Regions from separate parts of the Dorea acetigenes genome, predicted to be linked through region 1. Evidence: predicted binding sites of a transcription regulator. Region 1 holds the regulator's gene; each other region holds the start of a gene.
What was found. Region 1 encodes HrcA, which represses chaperone genes, less so after heat shock. Its sites were predicted from a motif close to TGTTAGCACTCNNNNNNNNNGAGTGCTAACA; they were not measured.

Region 1 (5,169 bases):
CTTACCATCAATTGTCACTTTATAATCTGAACCCATCTCTCTCTTAATAGAAGAGATTGTCTTCTCTGCGTTCGTTACTGCCTGACGCTTTGCCGGCTCGCCCACCAGACGCTCACCTGTCTTTGTAAATGCAACTACGGACGGTGTTGTTCTCGCGCCTTCTGTGTTTGCGATGACTACCGGCTGTCCGCCTTCCATAACGGCAACACAGCTATTTGTTGTACCTAAGTCAATACCAATTATTTTTCCCATGATTCTATTCCTCCTATAATGAATTTAAATTACCAATATTAATTCGCAACCTTGACCATACTGTGTCTCACTACGGAGTCACGATACATATATCCTTTTTGGAATTCTTCGGCTACGATATTTTCCCCGAAGCTCTCATCTTCCACATGCATAACTGCATTGTGGAAATCAGGATTAAATTCCTGACCGACAGCCTCTATGGGCTTTACGCCTGCCTCTTCCAGTGTCGTCATAAGCTGCTTATAAACCTTCTCCATTCCCTGAACGAATGGATTTTCTTTTTCTTCTCCGGCCACCGCTGCAAGCCCTCTCTCAAAATTGTCTACAACCGGAAGAATCTTTTCTATGATATCTTTCGCCCCTACTTCGTACATCTGGGACTTCTCCCTTTCTGTACGCTTGCGGAAGTTATCAAACTCTGCCATCTGACGGGTAAGTTTATCCGTCAGCTCTTCTATTTTCTCATCTTTCTTATCTTTTTTATTCTTTTTCCCGAAAAACTTGTTCTTTTTCTGTCCATCCTCTGACGGTTCTTCCTCAGAACCATCCTCAGGCTCCTGTCCGTCCTCCGGGACATCCTCTGCCGTCTCTGCGCCAGTCTCTTCCTCAGCCGGAGTCTTCTCAGCATTTTCCTGCTGCGCTGCTTTCTTCGCCTCTTCGACGGCTTCTTTCACCATCTCTTCCTGACTCTTCTCCTGATTCATTTCCTGATTTTTATCCAAGGGTCCTTCCACCTTTCTTACACTTTTTTATGGAAAATCGCATCCAGCTCATTCTGCAAATGCTTCAGCGATTTTAATACATGTTCATAATCCATCCGCTTCGGTCCGATAATACCAATTGTTCCCTTCATACCATCTCCCAATTCATAAGTTGCAGTTACAACGCTGCAGTCTTTCATGGTCTGAACCGGTGTCTCATCTCCGATATATACCTGAATTCCGGTATTCTCTTCCTGTGACAGTGTCTGTGTCACCAGTTCGGTAAGCTGCTGCTTCTCTTCAAATGCACTGATGATTTCCTGCGCACTCTGCTTATCCGAAAGTTCCGGATATTTGAAAATATTGGTCGCCCCGCTGGTGTAGATCTGCATATCCTCGTCGATCTGGATAGCATCAGCCACAGCATCCAACACATTACTAATTACCTTACTGTGAATCCCTGCCTGCTCCTTCAGCCTTGCAATCAGCCCCAGATTAATCTCTTCTATGGACATACCATTAAGTGTGGTATTCAGCAACATATTCAGCTTGAGAAGATTTTCACTGCTAAGCTCTTCGCCTACGGTAATGATTTTGTTCTTAATCACATTGCCTCCCAGCACGATCACTGCAATAATCTGCTCTTCATCAACCTGTGAAAGCTGAATAAACTTAATCTTATTAGCACTGTTCATGGGAGTCGAAATCATTGTAGCATAATTGGTGTTGTTCGCGAGAACCTTTGCTGCCTGCTTCAGAAGAAGTTCCATCTTATCTGCCTTCTCAAGCATCTGTTCCTGCATCTCATTGAGCTCCTGCTCCTTCTCCTCCATCAGCATATCTACATATAACCGGTAACCTTTGTCAGAAGGAATCCGCCCTGCGGATGTGTGAGGCTGTAGAATATAGCCAAGCTCTTCCAGATCCGCCATCTCATTTCTGATGGTAGCAGAACTCAGATTCAAATCCGTATATTTGGAAATGGTTCTTGAACCTACCGGCTCGCCTGTTTCCAAATATGTCTGGATGATTGCGTGTAATATTTTCATCTTTCTCTCACCCAGCTGGTCTTTCGCCTGCATCTCTTCGCCTCCTTCTTCTTTCTGTTAGCACTCATTTAATCCGAGTGCTAATCTTTACGACTATTAATTTAGCACTACTGCTTTCATTTGTCAACACTGTTTATATTTTTTTTATTTTGTTAATTGGGGACGTAGTAAAGCGACGCTTTACTACGTCCCCAATTAACATTTGTGGTGTACCCAACTGTCATTTCCCCTGTACCTATCTATCCACTATCCACTTTATTATAAACATCCGTACACAATTTTTCTGCTCTTCGTACACCTATTTTTAATTTCTCGCACAATCTTTTTATGTACTCTTTCCTGTTTTCCTTTTCTTCAAATACCTGATGCAATAACGTCAGCTTCTTTTCTTCATATAACTTTTCTGCAATATATAATGCAAGCTCCATATATTGCAATTTCACATCATCCGAATAATCTAAAAATAATTCTGTTTGCCGTATTCTATGAAAATCTTCAAACTCAGAATAATCACGAAAATGTTCTTTATATATACGAATTGCTTTTGAATCCAATATGCCTGTCGTTTCTGTCATATAATCTGCCATACTGCTATATTTATAGCGCACCGGATTTTTTACCATATTAGCTTTCACAGGATTCAGATGAATATATCTTAAACATGTCCAAAAATATCTGTCATTCTCAATACACTCACTCATGAAACGATTTTGAAAGACATGTCCATTTCGACGATGTTTATAATTATAATAGGATGCGTACTCTGCTAAAACCTTAGCCATGAACAAAGATAATACTTCGATTTCTGCCCGAATGATAAAATGGGCATGATTAGACATAATACAATATGAATATATTTCAACTTCCAGTTTCTCAAGATGTTTTAAAATAATCTTTTTTAAGTAAAGTTTTTCACGCTGCATATAAAATATTTTTTCTTTATTTATTCCTTTTACTACAACATGATAAATACCTGTTGCACTCTTTTTTCGTCTGCATGTTGCCATTTCAGCCCTCCTTCCGTCTAATCAGGTACAGGGCAAAATGCAGTTGGGTACACCACAAATGTTAATTGCAGACGTAGTAAAGCGACGCTTTACTACGTCTGCAATTAACTAGCTCAGTTCCACCTTTGCCGCTTCGTCCGGCTTGAACTCATTCTCCAGATCGTAAATATTATGCCCGGTAGACTCACCCAGCACACGCCCCTCCAGAGAATAACAGCGGATAAAGCGCTTTACGTCAATGCTTGACCAATGCTCTACATCCCAGCTCATATATCCGTCTTCGTCGGATTTTTTCTCTTTCAAGTACAGATCCACCTGGCGTCCATCCCGCATCAACTGAATCAATCCCCGTGTTCCGTCAACTTCTAATTCTACTTTTTTTACTGTGTCATATACTTTCATTTGCATTCCCTCCACTTATGCATTGAGATACTTTTACATCGGTATACGATGATATCACTTATAGAAATTATACATTTTGTTATCTAAAAACTCAATGCTGTTTGCGGATAAATTCCATCCATTCTTTGATTTCTTTTTCTTTGCCGTTATCCCCCGGTTCATAAAACCTGGCATCTTTAATTTCATCCGGCAGGTACTGCTGTTCTACATAGTGATGTGGATAATCGTGAGCATATTTGTAGCCGACCCCATGCCCCAGCTTCTGGGATCCGCCGTAATGTGCATCCTGCAAATGTGCCGGAACTGTTGTTTTATACTGCCTTACATTTTGGGTTGCCGCCGTGATTGCATTCACCGCCGAATTGCTCTTCGGAGCAGTCGCCACATACAGCACCGCCTGTGACAGGATAATCTGTGCCTCCGGCATTCCTACCCGCTCCACTGCCTGAGCCGCGGATACCGCTACCGTCAGCGCCATAGGATCTGCATTCCCCACGTCCTCTGACGCGCAGATCATAATTCTCCTGGCAATAAACTTAATATCTTCCCCGGCATAAAGCATTTTCGCCAGATAATAAACTGCAGCATCAGGGTCTGAACCACGCATACTTTTTATAAATGCAGAAATCGTATCGTAATGATTGTCCCCTGTCTTATCATAGCGGACCACCCGCTTCTGGATACATTCACCTGCCACATCCAGCGTCAGATGTATCTTTCCATCCTCACTCCGTTCTGTGGTAAGAATTCCCAATTCCACTGCATTTAACGCATTTCTCGCATCTCCGCCTGCAATATCTGCAAGAAATTCCAGGGCATCCTCGTCTATCTCTGCATGATAGCTCCCCATTCCCTTTTCTTTGTCATACACCGCCCGTTTCAACAATATTTTAATATCTTCTTTACTAAGAGGATACAATTCAAAAATGCTGGAACGGGAAAGTAACGCTCCATTTACCTCAAAATAAGGATTTTCCGTGGTCGCGCCAATCAGGATAATTGTCCCATCCTCTACAAAAGGAAGGAGATAGTCTTGCTGTCCTTTATTAAAACGATGAATCTCATCTATGAAAAGAATGGTTTTCTTCCGGTACATCCCCTGCAGTTCTTTCGCCTGCTTCACCACTTCTTCCATATCCTTCTTCCCTGCCACCGTCGCATTAATTTGGGTAAATTCTGCACTGGTGGTATTGGCAATTACCTTCGCCAGGGTGGTCTTGCCCGTTCCCGGCGGTCCGTAGAAGATAACGGAACTGATCTTATCTGCCTTAATTGCTCTGTACAGCAGCTTGTCCTTCCCGATAATATGCTGCTGCCCGACCACCTCTTCTAACGTCGTCGGCCTCAATCTGGATGCAAGCGGTGATTCCTTTTCCATATTTTGTTCCCTGACATAGTCAAATAAATCCATAGTTATCCCTCTGGTTCTTCTTTCTCTTTGTTTTCTCTAGTTTCCTGATTCATCCTGTAACCCCGCAAGATCTCTGATTACTTCCCCGGCAATCAAAAGCCCTGCCACCGGGGGCACGAAAGAAATGCTGCCGGGTATGCTTCTTCTGGCGCCGGAAGCTTCTCCCGTCTCCCGTCCGGAAGTATCCACAGGCTTTTCTCTGGAATACAAGACCTTCAGATGCCTGATTCCCCTTGCCCGCAGTTCTTTCCGCATCACCTTGCAGAGCGGACAAACCGAGGTTTTGCTGATATCTGTTATCTCAAATAATTCACCATGCAGCTTGTTGCCGGTTCCCATACTGCTGA
Region 2 (5,169 bases), on a different contig from region 1:
CTTATTCAGCAAATCCGCCGTCTTCATTTTTAAATGAGACGTATTAATTCCCGGATTGCATCCAAACCACTCTTCATCTGCCACTTCTTTATCCATAATCAACTGCACATAATCATCTTCGTCATTTATCAGCCCCATCACGGACGCCGAACCAGGAAGAGCCTTTAAATATTTCTCCATATATTCCGCAGGGGCAAAAGAAAGATGAGACACACCTATTTTATTCCCCAGTTCTGTTGTATTTAAAGATTTCCCCGCAGGCATTACCACCAGGAAAAAGCTTGTTTTCTTCTTATTACATAAAAAAATGCTCTTCCGGATCTCTGTCCCCAGCGCTTTATCTACCTCAATGCATTCTTCCATCGTCTCAACTACATCATTCGTCACACACTCATAAGGGATTTTAAGCTTATCCAACAGCCCATAAACGCTTTTTGCCGTCGGATTCTCCAGATTCTCCGGTGCCGTATTGCTTTTCTCACTAATATAAACCATAGCCCACTCAACTCCTCTTTCTATTTTGATAGTATTTTAACAATTTCTTTTCCTCTTGTAAACAAAATTTTAGCTCGTTCGATTCTTTTTCTTCTCGAACGAGCTATTCGTCAAATTCCAGTAATTTCATTTTCTACACCTTCGACTTTCTTAGATTATGAGTAGTGGATTAAGTTTTTGTTGGTCCGTACCTCCTTTTTTAGATTTTAGATTAGGTTTTTTTATAAAAAGTGAAAACTCTGTTTTCTTTTGTTGAGTATATAATAGCATAAACCTCGTTTTTTGTCAATTAGTTTTTTGATTTTATTTTAATATTCTAAATTTTCAGTCAATTTTGGGTAAAGAAAAAAAGCGGGTGATGGGAATCGAACCCACGTATCCAGCTTGGAAGGCTGGTGTTCTACCATTGAACTACACCCGCGTCATCTCTGACACGCCTAATACTTTATCATAGATTTCCGCAGATTGCAAGCACTTTTTTAAAAAAGCCCGAAGCCAGACAGCTTTTCTATAGAGCTCTCCGCACTCCGGGCTATATTATTTCAATTTATATAAAGAGGTGCCGTTATCCCTCGATGGCAATGCATTTCTTATCTTCAACCGCTGATTTCTTTGTCTCTGCCTTCGGAATACTCAGTTTCAATACTCCGCTCTCATACTTCGCATGAATATCTTCCTGCTTTACATCCTCGCCGACATAGAAAGATCTGCTCATGCTGCCTGCGTAACGCTCCCGGCGGACAAATTTTCCTGTTTTCTTTTCCTTCTCGTCCTTGTCAAGTCCCTTTGCTGCGCTGATTACCAGATAACCGGCTTTCAGCTCCAGGGAAAGTTCATCTTTCTGAAAGCCCGGCAGGTCAATATCCACTTCATAGTGGTCATCATGCTCCTGCACATCGGTCTTCATCATATTCGCCGCATGGCGTCCATATAATTTGCGTTCTGCTTTCCGCATCTCTTTGTTGTCAAAGGACGGAAAATCAAAAAAGTCATCAAAGAAATCGTCAAATAAGTTCTCTCCAAAAATACTAGGTGTCATCATAAGTCATCGCTCCTTTTCCTAATTAAAAACATCTTGTTAACTGGAACTGGGGATGATTGGGAAGAAAACGGAACCTTTCTGCCGGTTCCTTTCTTTCCTTCTCCTTTGTTCTGCATGTGTTATAACACATATTTTAGCACTCGTCAAGCGAAAGCGCTAATAATTTTGTGAATTTTCTGTGAAGCTTATTTTCTTTGATTATAGCAGAAATAAAGGGAAAACCTACTACTACTTTTTAGGAAACAAAGTTACCATCTTTCATTCGGAATGACACGTCAGCCATCTCTGCCACCTCCATATCATGCGTCACGAGAATAACGCAGTATCCTTTCTTATGAGCAAGCTCGCAGAGTATATCCATAATATTCTGCGTATTTTCCCCGTCAAGATTCCCCGTCGGCTCATCCCCCAGAATAATTTTCGCGTTAGATGCAAGGCTCCTGGCAATAGCTACCCGCTGACGTTCTCCTCCCGACAGCTTTGACGGGAAGCGTTTCATCTGTTCCTCCCGGATACCCACAGCTTCCAGCAATTTGGCCGCCCGCGGCCTGGCGTCTTTGGGAGTTATGCCACACAACTCCATAGGAAAACAGACATTTTCCATAACAGTCAGAAGCGGAAACAGATGAAATACCTGAAAAATCATAGAAATACTTTCCCGCCGGTACCGGTCAAGATTCAACTCTGCCAGGCTGTCCCCCTGAAATCTGATGGTTCCCTCTGTCGGCAGATCCAATCCCGCAAGCAAAGACAGGAACGTAGATTTTCCCGAACCGGAAGCTCCCACAACTGCATAAACTTTCCCCTCCTCAAACTCGCAGGAGATTCCTGACACTGCCGCCCTCTGCGCATTCTTATACCTATACGTTACATTTTCCAGACTCAAAACCGCCATACTTCTCCCTCCAACCTTCTTATTCCTTTATCTGCAACAGCTCCAGACACTTTCGTCCGGTCACCTGTATTGCCGCCAGTACTGCTCCGCAGACGCATCCTGAGAAATACAGCGCCAAACAGCGTGCCAGCGTTTCAATGCTTCTTGTAAACAATGTCTTTCCAAATAGGGCCAGACCAAGCGTGACAAGCGCAATCGCCGCAGCACACAGCAACACTTGTCCAAAAATCAACATGCAGCGGGCACGCTTCTTTGTAACGCCAAGAATCCGCAGACATGCCGCTTCCCGCGCAGACTGCATGATTACCAGCCCTGATCCCAGCAGCCCGATAACCAGCGCCACAACCATAGCAATTGGAAACAGCTCATCTATCAGTGTACAGATCCGCCGCGCACCCTCCACCGACTCCGAATCAATGTGAAAAGATGCCAACGGCGCATATCTTACATTCCGGCTTTTTTCTTCTTCCAACAATCTATTTAACTCTTTAAGTTTCCCATTGTCCGCCGCAGTAAATTCACAGTACCCAATCTGAAAGGGCTGGCCATAAAGTTCCTCTGCCGCATCATTTACCACCGAAAAAACACCTGCTGCCACCGCTTCCTTCTCCGTATGCAAAATCCCCACCACCTTGTAGGCTTTCCCGGCCTGTTCCACCGCAGACAGGAAATCTTCCTCTTCTTTATAAAACTGAAAATCCGCGTCTTCCCGCAGACGCTCCATAAAAGAATACAGGTCATCTGATAACAGCGTTATCTCATCTCCCGGGTGGACGCCCAGCATCTCAGCAAGCGTCTCTCCCATCAGGCAAACCGCTCCTGTGCGTTCAAAAACAGAAGCATCATATCCGTCCGCCCAGGTAACCGTGTAATCATCTTCCAGATAGCGCCCGAAATCATTGGTAAATGTAATAGGACTTAAAATGCCGGATTGATTTACACGCACATTAAAATTAGAAGTATAGTAATAAAAATCCTTAACCAGATCCGCTTTTGATAATTCCGTAACAGATGATGAGGAAAAACCTGCCGCCACGCCCTTTACGGCAAGTCCCCGGTATGCGTCCCTGTATGCAAGTTCTGTCAGGATTAACGCTCCCATCCCGGCAGTCAACACAACCGTAAGTACAAGCGACACTGCAGTTGTCCCCATCCCACGCCGCATACGGCGCAGAATGTAACCCCACGTCTGACGCAGCGCATTGTATTTCCCATGGACAGGCGGCTGGCCATCCTCAACGCCGGATAATTTTACAATAGCAGGCCTGACAAGAACCCCGGATCTAATATCCGTCTCCGGTTCTGCGGTTTTAAAAAATTTTCTATTTCTTCCTGCACGCCCGTTACTCTCCTGCTGCAGTTCCAGCGGAGATGTTTTCTTCATTTTCCACAAAGATAATCCCAGAAAAGACAACGTAAATACCATCTCTGCAATCAGGCAGAAGATTACCACACCATTCGGAAGTCCTGCATTCAGAACATAGGCAAATCCTTCCGGAGCGCTGTCAACCGACATTTTTGCAAGCGTTTTTTCCACCGTATAAGACGCATAAAAAAGGCCTGCTATACCGCCGGCAGCCATTGCAAATACCGCCAGGATACAAAATGGAAATGCAAGCGTACTCCCTGCTTTTCCCGCAGGCGTTCCTAACATCCGCATAACAGCATAGGTATTCTTATTTCCATTGATAAAAAGGTACACCGCGAGCAGCAGCGCAAGCGCCGCTCCAATCACATACAATATGACTGCAAGAAATGATGCCAGCGGCCCTGTCCCAAAGCTGTCATTCCTTTCAGACCAGCCTCCGTCCGAGAAACGCAGTCCCACGCCCATTTCTGCCGCCAATGGTTCGGCGGCCTCCCGGAAAGCTTTTACATCTCCGGGATTCTCGATAAAGACGCTGAAATCTCCCATTGTGATTTTATAGTCTTCGGGTACATCGACCGGCAACAGAGTGGATGGCACAAAAATTGTGGCCGGTCCGTAACTCCATTCTGCATTATTGTTATAATACCGTTCCTGCCCGCTATCAGTAAAACGGTATGCGCCAATGATTTCCAGTTCTTCAGAAGCAATAAAAGCAGATAAATTTTCATAGCTTATTTCTCGGGCGCCTCCTGTTCCCAGCCGCTCCATCAATCGGTCCCCCAGCTTTATACGGAACGTATCTCCCACTGCCAGACCATATGTTTCCAGAAATTGTTCGCTTACAACGCAGACCTTTGTCTCCCTGTCTGCTGCTGTCAGCGGACGCCCTTCTGCGATAACCAGCCTGTGTTCATTTACATAAGGAATTGCACGCATGTCCGAAGTATACACGATATCATATGACTGATTGCTTTGATTTATTACTTCAATTTTCTCCTTACACCAGGAAAATCCCTCTGTATCCAGATATGCTTCTTCCAGCTCATCTATTGCATACAGACTTTCTTCCGGGGAATACTCATACAGATTCAACTCAAAGGCCGTTCCGGTCTTTTCACTGTATCTGCCAATCACAAGAAACCGTCTTCCCGCCTCCAGATTTTCAAAAAACGCACGGGAATAAGACTTATAATAGTCCACAAAATCTTCGTCAATCAGTATCCGCATCGGCTGACGGGTATCCGGCTCAATCTCACCGGCATATACGGTAACATCCTCAAATTTTAAATAGATTCTGAGACAGGATTCATCCCCGTATTCTTCCAGACCTTCATAAGTTCCCTCTGCCACAAACTCCCCTTCTTCGGA
Region 3 (5,169 bases), on a different contig from region 1:
TGCAACCTTCTTGGAAATGTAATCTGCAATCTTATTCACAAATCCATCATTCTGTAATGCACTTCTTGATACGTTAAGCGGAAGATCTGGACAATCAATGACACCTTTTAATACCATAAGAAACTCTGGAATGACTTCTTTGATATTATCTGCAATAAACACCTGGTTGTTATATAATTTAATCGTACCTTCAATAGAATCATATTCCGTATTAATCTTCGGGAAGTACAGAATCCCTTTTAAGTTAAACGGATAATCCATATTCAGATGGATCCAGAAAAGAGGCTCTTTGTAGTCCATAAATACTTTTCTGTAGAACTCCAGATAATCTTCCTTCGTGCATTCGTTTGGATGTTTCGTCCAGAGCGGCTCCGTATCGTTCAGTGCAACCGGGCGCTTGTTGATCTTTACCTTCTCTTTGGCAGGAGATACTTCAACCATCTCCTTCTCACCGTTCTCATTTTCCTTCTCTTCCATCTTGGCTTCTTCGTGAATATGCTCTACCACCACGTCATCATCGCGAAGATCCGCCTCGTCAATAGTCTCATATTCCTGTTCGGCATTCGCCTTGGATACATAAATCGGAACCGGCATAAAGGAACAGTATTTCTCCAATACTTCTCTTGCCCGGTATTCATTAGCAAATTCCAGACTGTCTTCATTCAGGAACAGGGTTATCTCAGAACCCACGCTTTCTTTGCTTCCATCTGACATCTCGTATTCTGTACCGCCGTCACTCTCCCAATGTACAGGAACCGCGCCTTCTCTATAGGAAAGGGTATCAATATGAACCTCATCCGCCACCATGAATGCTGAATAGAATCCCAAACCAAAATGACCGATCATATCATCTTCTGTCGTTTTGTCCTTGTACTTCTCCAAGAATTCTGTCGCACCGGAAAATGCAATCTGCGTAATGTATTCTTCTACTTCTTCCGCCGTCATGCCAAGACCGTTATCAATAAATTTCAGCGTCTTCTCCTCCGGATTCACAACTACCTGTATCTGAGGCTTATAGTCTTCCGGCATCTCATATTCGCCCATCATGTCCAATTTCTTCAGCTTCGTGATTGCATCACACCCATTAGAAACCATCTCACGGAAGAAAATATCGTGATCGGAATATACCCACTTTTTAATAATCGGAAAAATGTTTTCACTGCTGATTGATAAAGAACCTTTTTTCGTTGCCATGTATACCACTCCTTATTTTTATTATTTTCTATTGCTTTTATCACAAAGTGTTCTTTTTTCTCGCTAGAAGATATGATAATACCTTGAATTTCAAATGTCAATAGAAAATTAGCACTCTTTTCGCAAGAGTGCTAACAAATTTCTTAAAAGAATAAAATTTTAATAAACTCTACTTACTCCACGCTCTTCAAAGATTCTACCATATCGATCTTCTTCAATTTGAAATACATGACTCCATTTACAAAGAAAGAAAATCCCAGCGTAAACAACATACTATAGATATAACTTGAAAAGTCAATGATTCTCCCAAACATTGCGGAATCTACTTCTACCGTTTCGATGATAAACCGATGCAGCAAAATTCCAATCACGATACCCGCCGCCATACCAACAAAAGTAAGAATGATATTTTCACGGTATACATAGGCGCTCACCTCTCCGTCATAGAACCCCAATACTTTCAGGGTTGCCAGCTCTCTGCGCCGCTCTGTAATATTGATATTATTCAGATTATAAAGCACTACAAACGCAAGCATTCCTGCAGACACAATCAGCACAATCACCACCAGGTTCAGGCTCTTTAACATGTCATTTAGCTGCTGCTCAATATCGTGAAGATAGCTGACATTCAGCACCGCGTCCTGCTTCAGTATCTTCTCACCGGTTTCCTCCATCTTGGCATTGGTCTCTCCCACCGTCTTAAAATAGATACAGTTCACAGTGAATTCTTCATCATAGATTTCTTCATACAAATTCCTGGACATATACATATAATGTCCCATATAATTTTCACATATATTTGCAACCTTTACTTTATGGTTCCCGAAATCCGTATCCTCAATCTCAATGGTGTCTCCCTCTTTCACATCCAGCATCTTTGCCGTCTTCTCACTCAGAATGACGCCGTCATCCCCAAGTGTATATTCCTCTTTGCCCACACGGTCATGGAATTTTACAAATTCATCTATCTGCCCCAAATCTTCCGGAACTGTCTGGTACGCTTCCCTCTTATTAGAATCATGAACCAGCGTCACCGTACGCATATTTACATCCAAAGACTCTTTGATGCCCTCTTCTTCCTCTATATAAGCAGACAGATTTTCCTTCTCTTCCTCCGTCACATTTTCCTGAAGGTATGCCATACCGTCATAAATTTGAATTTCCTCATACTGGATGTCCGCAATTTCGTAGATAGAATCCTTCAGTCCAAATGCAAACAACATCAGACCCATGCACCCGCCAATTCCAAACACCGTCATAAAGAATCGTTTCTTATAGCGGAAGAGATTACGTATCGTAGATTTCCACGTGAAACTCAAATGTTTCCAAATAAACGTAATTCTCTCCATAAATACACGTTTTCCACTCTTGGGTGACGGTGGCCGCATCAAAACTGCCGGCTGCGCCCCCAACTCTCTATAACACGCAGCTCCGGTTGCCGCCAGCGTACATGCCGTCGCAGCAACAGTAGCCATAACTGCATAATACATATTATATGGAACCAGGATATCATTCATATAAGGATAAATAATGCCATACGCATATATGATGATATAAGGAATCACTTTCTCTCCAACCAGGATCCCCAAAACACTGCCTCCAAGCGCGGCGGCCAACGCATACCCCAGATATTTAGACGCAATGGCAAACCTACCGTATCCCAACGCTTTCATCGTACCAATCTGCGTCCTCTGCTCTTCTACCATACGCGTCATGCTTGTCAGGCTAATCAGCGCTGCCACTAAAAAGAACAGTACCGGGAACACTCCTCCGATTGCCTTCATACGGTCTGCATTCTCCCCATAGCCGGAATACTCCGGCAGAACACTTCTGTCATATACATACCAAACAGCTTCTCCTACATTAGATAATTCTTTTTCCGCATCTGCAATCTTCTGTTCTCCACCTGCGATTTCTTCTTCTGACTCTTTCTTTCCTTCTTCATACTCTCTTTTCGCATCCACCAGTTCAGGTTCTTTTTCCGCAATTTCCGACTTCGCCTCTTTCAGCGTATCTTCCTGTGTCTTTAGCTCTTTCCGTCCGTCATCCAACTGCATTTGCCCATCCTGAAGCTGCCGGTATGCATCGTCAAGCTGTTCCTCCCCGGATTGCAGCTGCGCTCTGCTTCCATCCAGCTCAGCCTTTGCCGCAAGAAGCTGATTATACGCTTCATCCAACTGTGCCTTCCCGGCATCCAACTCGCTCTTCGCCCCATCCAGTATACCTCTTGTCGCATCCAGCTGCGCTCTGCTGTCCGCAAGAATCGCCGCTCCGCTATCCAATTCCTGCTGATAACCGGTTATCTCAGCCTCTCCCTGCCGATAAGCTTCTTCCGCCTCATCCAGCTGCTGCTTCAAAAGTTCTGCCTGCTGCTGCACTTGGACATCTTCGCTTTCTGCCATCTGATAATAAGTATCCCAACCCGCATCCAGCTCAGCCCTCTTAACTGACAGACTTTCTCTTCCTGCCTGAATCATCGGCTCATAAATAGCCTTCTGCTCCTCATAGGAGGCCTTTCCCTGCTGATATTCCGCTTCCCCTGCCGCATATGCTTCTTCCGCCTGCTGGTATTCCTGAGCTTTCTGTTTGTATACAGCTAAATTAGAGTTGTATTCTTCCAGTCCCTGATTGTAAGACTCCATCCCCTGACTATAAGCAGCCTTCCCATCCTCAAGCTGTCTTCTGCCGGATTCATACTGCTCCTTCGCATCATCCAATTCCTTCTGTTTTTCATCTAAAGTCGTTTTTGCCTCTGCAAGAAGATTCTCTCCTTCTGCAATCTGTTGCTTTGCATCCTGAAGCTGATTCTCGCCTTCCGTAATCTGATTCAGGGCATCTGCCAGCTTATTCTCAGCTTCCCACTTCCCATCAGTCAACTCTTTTCTTGCTTTGTCAAGTTCAAGATTTGCATCGTCCACAATTTCATTTCTTCGTATTTCTCCCCGCAGCCCTGTAATATCTTCAATATTTTGAATAACCTCATCAACCCGCTCTTCATAGTCATCACTGAAGGCCTCCAGCTCATCTGCTCCTTCCACCAATAAGTAAGCTTCCGTATAAACTTCCGATTTAAAAGTCTCTTCCGGTACAATCACAAATGCACTGACACTCCCTGTCCCGATCATAGCGCTCCCACGATTCAGAGAAATATAGCAGGAACTGCTTGCCTTCCCTACCACTTTCCATTCATCCGTTTTGAGAGTATCCTTAATGGACGTATCTGTACCGGATTCTACCCATATAAGATCGCCAACCTGATAACTGCTTCTGTCATCCACCAGACATTCCCCTTCATTTACGGGCATCCTTCCTTCTTCCACATCCACCTCATTCATCGTCGGAAGCATGGACATAATATGTAAAACCTTCTGATTCTCTTCTCCTTTACTCAATGCATCGACGCTATATCCGCCTTCTGCCAACTCTACACCATCCACCTCTTCCAAAGCCTCCAGGTCACTCTCTGTAATTCCCAGTGTGCTGATTACTTTGATATCCATCAGACGGTGTTCATCAAAATACGAATCTCCGGTATACAGCATATCTGGTTGGGCAGAACGGATACCCGAAAAAAAGGCAACTCCCATCGCCACGATTAAAAAGATAGATAAAAACCTGCCCGGGCTTCTGCGGACTTCCATATAGAAATCCTTTCGCATTATTTTATTATTCATACTCTTGGCTCCTTTTTACCACTCAATCGTCTCAACCGAAACCGGATGTCTGTTCACAATAATTTCTGCAACCTTTCCATTTTTAATCTTAATTACCCGATCAGCCATGGGAGCAATTGCCGAATTATGTGTAATCAGAATTACCGTCATCCCTCTTTCCCGGCAAGTATCCTGAAGAAGCTTCAGAATAGACTTTCCGGTATTATAATCCAATGCCCCTGTCGGCTCGTCACACAACAAAAGCTTCGGGTTCTTCGCAAGCGCCCTGGCAATCGACACACGCTGCTGCTCTCCTCCTGAC

Region 2: OCV99_RS05265 (Hsp20/alpha crystallin family protein) is a predicted target of HrcA. The motif match lies at 1,669-1,699, and genes of this name have one in related genera.
Region 3: htpG (molecular chaperone HtpG) is a predicted target of HrcA. The motif match lies at 1,301-1,331, and genes of this name have one in related genera.

The regions. Positions count from the first base shown of each region.
Region 1 is NZ_JAOQJU010000007.1:106,781-111,949, forward strand. Features, by position in the region: gene dnaK (molecular chaperone DnaK) at 1-252, opposite strand, end outside; gene grpE (nucleotide exchange factor GrpE) at 291-956, opposite strand; gene hrcA (heat-inducible transcriptional repressor HrcA) at 992-2,035, opposite strand; gene OCV99_RS08235 (transposase) at 2,242-3,009, opposite strand; gene OCV99_RS08240 (hypothetical protein) at 3,118-3,411, opposite strand; gene OCV99_RS08245 (replication-associated recombination protein A) at 3,503-4,822, opposite strand; gene OCV99_RS08250 (tRNA threonylcarbamoyladenosine dehydratase) at 4,859-5,169, opposite strand, start outside.
Region 2 is NZ_JAOQJU010000003.1:183,959-189,127, forward strand. Features, by position in the region: gene OCV99_RS05255 (prolyl-tRNA synthetase associated domain-containing protein) at 1-495, opposite strand, end outside; tRNA gene OCV99_RS05260 (tRNA-Gly) at 846-916, opposite strand; gene OCV99_RS05265 (Hsp20/alpha crystallin family protein) at 1,061-1,537, opposite strand; gene OCV99_RS05270 (ABC transporter ATP-binding protein) at 1,773-2,432, opposite strand; gene OCV99_RS05275 (ABC transporter permease family protein) at 2,452-5,169, opposite strand, start outside.
Region 3 is NZ_JAOQJU010000025.1:14,207-19,375, reverse strand. Features, by position in the region: gene htpG (molecular chaperone HtpG) at 1-1,194, opposite strand, end outside; gene OCV99_RS14440 (FtsX-like permease family protein) at 1,368-4,868, opposite strand; gene OCV99_RS14435 (ABC transporter ATP-binding protein) at 4,884-5,169, opposite strand, start outside.